DNA from 2 places in the Brevibacillus sp. TJ4 genome. Region 1 is predicted to be linked to the other one. Evidence: riboswitches for the same ligand, from Rfam matches in the RefSeq annotation. Region 1 holds a riboswitch; the other holds the start of a gene.
What was found. A riboswitch is a leader RNA that binds a small molecule or an ion and turns the genes downstream of it on or off. The one in region 1 is predicted to bind S-adenosylmethionine.
Positions count from the first base shown of each region.

Region 2: another riboswitch for S-adenosylmethionine. It lies ahead of ACAF76_RS00700 (MetQ/NlpA family ABC transporter substrate-binding protein); the one in region 1 lies ahead of ACAF76_RS03185 (2,3-diketo-5-methylthiopentyl-1-phosphate enolase).

Region 1 is NZ_CP185865.1:695,118-698,332, reverse strand. It holds gene ACAF76_RS03195 (anti-sigma factor) at 1-825, opposite strand, end outside; gene ACAF76_RS03190 (sigma-70 family RNA polymerase sigma factor) at 815-1,297, opposite strand; SAM riboswitch class I at 1,467-1,623, shown strand; gene ACAF76_RS03185 (2,3-diketo-5-methylthiopentyl-1-phosphate enolase) at 1,748-2,962, shown strand; gene ACAF76_RS03180 (2-hydroxy-3-keto-5-methylthiopentenyl-1-phosphate phosphatase) at 2,959-3,215, shown strand, end outside.
Region 2 is NZ_CP185865.1:151,423-154,637, reverse strand. It holds gene ACAF76_RS00710 (ABC transporter substrate-binding protein) at 1-860, opposite strand, end outside; gene ACAF76_RS00705 (DUF2294 domain-containing protein) at 1,049-1,396, opposite strand; SAM riboswitch class I at 1,666-1,769, shown strand; gene ACAF76_RS00700 (MetQ/NlpA family ABC transporter substrate-binding protein) at 1,874-2,689, shown strand; gene ACAF76_RS00695 (methionine ABC transporter ATP-binding protein) at 2,722-3,215, shown strand, end outside.

The DNA of each region.
Region 1 (3,215 bases):
TGCGGACAGCAGCACGTTGCCTGCACTCTCATCGTGATCCTTTGCCTCCTGACCCGTATCGACCGCAAACCAGATAGACTGGTGCTCATCTGCACCGAGATGGCGAGAGATGAGCTGCTGATACTGCTGATACGTCAAAAAGCGGTCGAAGGAAATCGCCAGTTGCGATACCGTTCCTTCCGGCAGTGTGTCCATCGTCTTCCAGGCGGAGCTGCGCAGATAATCTGTCTCTTCACCGGCTGACGCCTCTGTCGGATAGCGGAAAAACAGCTTCATGTCTCTGGCGCCATTCGTCCATTTCGGCTGTACCTGAACATTCCACAAAACATTCTTGCTCTCCAGATAGCCTGCATTGCGCTGGCTGTTGCCTACGCTCTCACGCAATTCCATCCGGATGTTGCCGTAGAACAGGCCAATCTGCGATCCGCTGCTGCCGACACTGACACCCGGCTGGGTAAAGTTGAAGACGCTCTTCACAACCCGGTGCATATCGTCGTAAATGGGGTAGCCAAACAATACATTGGCAAACCAGATCACCACGCCGGCAAAAAATGCGATCCCCAGCGTGAAGCCCGCATTGCCAAAGCGCATCCGCCACTTTCCCCGGCGCAGCAGAAGCTGCTGGCGCTCCTCGGGAAGCCTGACCTCCTCTGTCGTCGGCCGTACTCCCTCCTCTTCACCCAGAAGCAGGCGCTCCATCCGCTCTGCGTACTCCTCGTCGCGCAGCAGCTCTTCCCGCAGCCGCTCTTCCTCGTCAGCAGGCAGCTCGCCTCGCAAATAGGCCAGCATTCGCTTTTCCCTGTCTTCGTTCTCCCTATTCGTCATCCCGATCACGCTCCTTTATCTTTCGCAGCTTCTGCCGCCCGCGAAACAGTGCCCGCTTGACATCTGTCGTCTCCACGGCAAGTACCTCGGCGATCTCCGCGTAGCTCAAGTGCATGGCAGACAGGACCACACACTGCCTTTGCAGCTCCGGCAAAGACTCCAGGTACAGGATGGCTGTATCCATCTGCTCCTTTGATACCAAAGCATCCTGCGGGTCTTGCGCATGGCGGTCAGCCTGCTCCGGCAACCATCCCGTCAACTGCAGCGGACTTTTTATCCGCCGGCGGTGCCAATCCACGAAAGCGTGGTAGGCTACCTTGAACAACCAGGGACGCACCTTTTCACCGCGGTAATCGTCCAAGGCAAGGTAGGCGCGAAAAAATGTCTCCTGGGTCAAATCTTCCGCCTGTCCCACGTCCCGAGTGAGTCGATACAGATAGCGGAAAATATCGTTTACGTACATCCGGTACACGTCTTCCAAGCCTACATCCCCAAGATTTTCACACCCTTTCCACTCCTACCACGCAAAACGCGGAAAAAAGTTTCACCTGCTTTTTTCAAAAAATCGCAATTGACTCTCGTTTCATCTCGTCATATCATGGGTGTAATCCGAAACGCGACGTAACGGATGAATCTTATAACTCTTATCACGAGCTGGCTGAGGGACTGGCCCTATGATGCCCGGCAACCGGCGCTGCTTCTGCACGAAGAGCGTAACGGTGCTAATTCCAGCGGATAAGAATCAAGGTGGCGTGACACATTTTCGTCCATCTTGCATTCTGACCCGAGAGATGAGAGGCGATACCAAGAGCATTTTGCATGCAGTCACCGCCTCCCTATCCAATTGGGGAGGCTTTTTTCGTGGTCAAGTTCAGACGATCATCCAGCTTCTGGAAGCCATAAAGGAGGCTTTTTACCGCCAATGAGTGAACAACGCATTCTGGTAACGTATCTGACCCAAGCCAAAGACCTGTTCAAAAAAGCAGAAGGAATCGCTGTCGGCATGACGGTGGGCTCCTGGACGGACCTTCCTGCGGCGAAACAGGCAGAATTGCAGCCGTATCTCGGCCGGGCCGTGCAAGCAGACGTGCTGGAAACGCTGCCGGACGGACAACAAAGAGGACTGGTTACGGTCAGTTATCCGGTTCGCAATTTTACCGCTGATATTCCGTCCCTGTTGACCGGCATCTTCGGCAAGCTGTCCATGGACGGCAAAATCAAGCTCGTAGACATCACGCTCCCGGACGCGCTTTTGGACGCCTTTCCCGGACCCAAATTCGGCATCGAGGGTGTACGCAGCCGCTTGGAAGCAGAAGGTCGGCCCCTGTTGATGAGCATTTTCAAGTCTTGCCTGGGAATGCCCTTTGACGACTTGCAAACGCAGTTTCGCGCCCAGGCGCTGGGCGGGGTCGATCTGGTAAAGGACGACGAAATTTTCTTTGCCGACGAGCGCGCGCCGTTTCTGGAGCGGATCAAAGCGTTCAAGCAAATCGCGATCGAGACAGAGGCGCAAACGGGCAAGCCGGTCCTCTACGCCGCGAATTTGACCGGACCGGTAAACGAACTGAACGAAAAGGCGAAGCGTGCAGTCGATGCCGGCGCCGACTGCCTGTTGTTCAACGTGCTTGCCTTTGGCTTCGACGCCCTGCACCGGCTGGCGGCAGACCCCGATGTACACGTGCCGATCATGGCGCATCCGGCGCTGGCCGGCGCGTACTATCCGTCGCCGGACTACGGAATCGCCACGCCGCTCCTTCTCGGCAAGCTGATGCGGATCGCCGGAGCAGACCTGGTCCTGTTCCCTTCGCCATACGGCAATGTGGCACTGGACAAAGAAGAGGCGCTGCAGCTTGCTGCAAACCTGACAGCACCGCTGGAAGGCGTGCGCCGCTCCTTCCCTGTCCCGTCCGCCGGCATTCATCCGGGTCTCGTGCCGCAGTTGTACGCTGATTTCGGCACAGACCAGATTGTCAACGCGGGCGGTGGCATCCACGGTCATCCCGGTGGCGCAGCCGCCGGAGGGAAGGCCTTCGTCGACGCGATCCGGGCTGTCCAGTCTGGCCAAAGCCTCGCCGAAGCGGCGAGCGAATCGCCCGAGCTGGCGCTAGCCCTGGAGAAATGGGGTGGCGGACGATGAGCAAAAAGCTCGTCCTGTTTTGCGACTTCGATGGAACCATTACCGAAAAAGACAATATTGTATCCATCGTGAGAAAGTTCGCTCCTCCCGAATGTGAAACATTGATCGAGCAAATCTTGACGCAAAAAATTACGATCCAGTCGGGGGTCGGCCAGTTGTTTGCGCTTATTCCCTCCGACAAGCGGGAAGAGATCATCCAGTTTATTCTGGAGGAAGCCAAAATTCGTGACGGCTTCCCCGAATTCATCCGCTT
Region 2 (3,215 bases), 540 kb from region 1:
TCGGCCAGCTCTTTGTTCTTGCTGCCTTTGACGATGTTGACGGTGTTCATAACAGCGTAGCCGCCTTCTTCAGGAGAGACGAATTTCGCGTCTGGAACGGCTGCCTGAATATCTTTGAAGTACATTTCCATGATCGGTCCAACTGCGATTTCTTCCTGGGTGAACATGTTCACGTACTCGGATGTTTTGTCGTAATACTTGACCACGCCATCGTTGAGTTCCTTGATTTTGGCGAATGCCTGGTCTTCATTGAAGGTTTCATTGCCCGCTACCATGGAAGCAGCATCGAGGATCATCGGTCCAGTCGTGGAAGTGATGCTTGGCAGCGTCATTTTGCCCGCCAGTTCAGGATTCCACAGGTCGCTCCACGATTTGATCTCGGTCTCGATCAGGTTCGGGTTGTAGGCGATCCCGAATTGGCCAACCGTGTACGCCGGTCCGTATTCTTCGCCCAGTGGCGCTTTGGCGATGTCGTAGATTTCCTCCAGGTTCGGAATACGGCTGCGGTCGATTGTCTCGAACAGGCCATCCTCGATACCTTGCTGAGCGTAGTAGTCGGAGAGGTAGATCAGGTCGACGTTGCTGTTGCCTTGGCGCACTTTGTTCAGGCGCTCTGCGTTGTTCCCGATTTCCAGGACGATCTCCACGTTATGCTCTTTTTCAAAAGGAGCGTAAATTTCTTCACGGAAAAAGTCTTCCGAAAAGCCCCAGGTCGAGATGACCAGTTTGGTCGGTGCTCCCTGTGCAGCTCCTCCAGTCGCGCCCTCTTGCGGCTGTTGGCCTTGGTCGCTCGAACCGCAGCCGGCCAGCGCCAGTGAGAGTGCAGATACAGACAGCATGGTGCGTACGAAAGTTTTCATAAATGAATCTCCCCCATTTTCTAATGAATAAAAAAGAAAAAGAAAAGCACCCTTGGTTAGAAATAATGAATCCTTCTAAACAAGAACACTCTTCTTCGTAAACAAAGAGAAGTACACCCGTTTATTCAAGACTGTGGTCTTCCCTTAAGATAGATCAAAAGAGAAAATCCGCAGGCATGAATCGCTATTTACTTGTCTTCTGCGAGGATGATATTGGTGATTGCCCATTGGGTGGCGGCGTCGTAATCGCGCAGCACAGCCTCCATCGGCAAACCCATCTCTTCCTCGATTCGTTCCCGCAGCCGTTTTTTGTACAGAAGCGACATGCGGAAGTCGACCTCCAGCTTCAAGGCTGGCGCTTCCCCTTCCAGAGCAGCAGAACGCGGAGAACGACGATGCTTCGCGTAAAAGGTAATGATGTTGTTCTCGATGGTGACTCTCAGCAAAGTTGTCCCAAAACCGAACAACTCCTTGGCTATCTCGTTGTAGATATGAGACAGCGTCTTCCTGCTTTCACTTGTGTCCTGTATAGGCATAGCATCACCCGCGAGAGTAGGGTTGAAGTTTTTCACGTTCCCCATTATACAAATGTTCTACGCGTAAATCAAGAAAACATTCGTATTTTGATCAATGTTATTCTTTTCCCCTGTTCAATCGTTCGCCATTATTCGATTGTCTTCTACATGTTCCGTGAAAAAAGATTGACACCTCTCAAACTTCACTATATAATCCTACTATCCAAACGGATTGAAGACCTACTAAGGTGATAAGGATACAAATCTTTCCAAACTTTATAACCTGTCATCTCTTATAGAGAGAGGTTGAGGGACTGGCCCGATGAAACCTCGGCAACCTATCTGTTCGATATGGTGCCAAATCCAGCGGAAATTATTTTCCGGAAGATAAGAGAGGGAACGAGCCATTTTTCTGTGCTTTTTGCCTCTTCCTTCGGGAAGGGGCTTTTCTAATATCGAAAGCAAATGAAAGAGATACCAAAAAGGGGAGAAACGTACATGAAAAAGACAGGAATTTTGCTCTCGTCACTTTTGCTCGCAGCATCCTTGCTGACCGCTTGCGGCGGCAACAGCGCGGCACCGGCAGAAGGAGAGAACAACACCATTAAAGTAGGCGTGACCGCTGGACCGCACGAAGAGATTATGAACAAGGTCAAAGAAGTAGCGGCAGCAGAGGGCTTGACCGTTGACGTGGTTGTATTCAACGACTACGTGCAGCCGAACCAGGCATTGGTATCGGGCAACCTGGATGCAAACAGCTTCCAGACGATTCCGTTCCTCGAGAAATTCAACGCTGACCAAAAAGCAAACCTCGTGATCGTGGCCAATACGGTAACATTCCCGATGGGGTTGTATTCCGCCAAGTACAAAAGCCTCGACGAAATTCCAGATGGCGGCATCGCTGGCGTACAAAACGACCCGACCAACCGCGGACGCGCGCTGAAGCTGTATGAAGCGGCTGGCCTGATCAAGCTGAAAGAAGACGCAGGAGAAACCGCATCTCCGCTCGATATCGTGGAAAACCCGAAAAACCTGGAATTCAAAGAGCTGGAAGCAGCTTTCCTGGCACGCTCCCTGAGCAGCGTAGACATCGCCAGCATCAACACCAACTTCGCGATGGAAGCCGGCTACTCTCCGAAAACCGATTCGATTTTCGCCGAGACATCTGATTCGCCGTATGTGAATGTTATCGCGGCCAAAGATGAAAATAAAGATAACCCGAATCTCCAAAAATTGATTGAAGTGTATCGCTCTGAAGAAGTGAAGAAATTTATCGATGAGAATTTTGATGGAGCTGTCCTGCCGTCCTGGTAAGGCAAATACTTGAGCAAGGAGTTTTGTAAACGATGATTCAGCTTACCGATATCCGCAAGACGTTTACGGTTGGGAACAAGCAGGTAGAAGCATTGAAAGGCGTGTCGCTCAACGTAGAAAAGGGAGAAATTTTCGGTGTGATCGGATTCAGCGGAGCGGGGAAAAGTACCTTGCTCCGTACGATCAACCTGCTGGAGAAGCCGTCGAGCGGCTCTGTCGTGGTAAACGGTCAGAATATGCTGTCTCTCGATGAAAAGAATTTGCGTCAAGCGCGCAAAAAGATCGGCATCATCTTTCAGCACTTTAATTTGCTCTCCTCCTACAATGTCTTCGACAACGTAGCAGAGATTCTGCGGATGAACAAAGTGCCAAAGGACGAGATCAAGCGCAAGGTAGAAGATTTGCTCAGACTGGTTGGTCTGGAAGATAAGGCAAACTCTTATCCTTCCCAATTGTCTGGCGGACAAAAGCAGCGCGTAGGGATTGCCCGTGCTTTGGCTACCGATCCCGAGATCCTGCTGTGCGA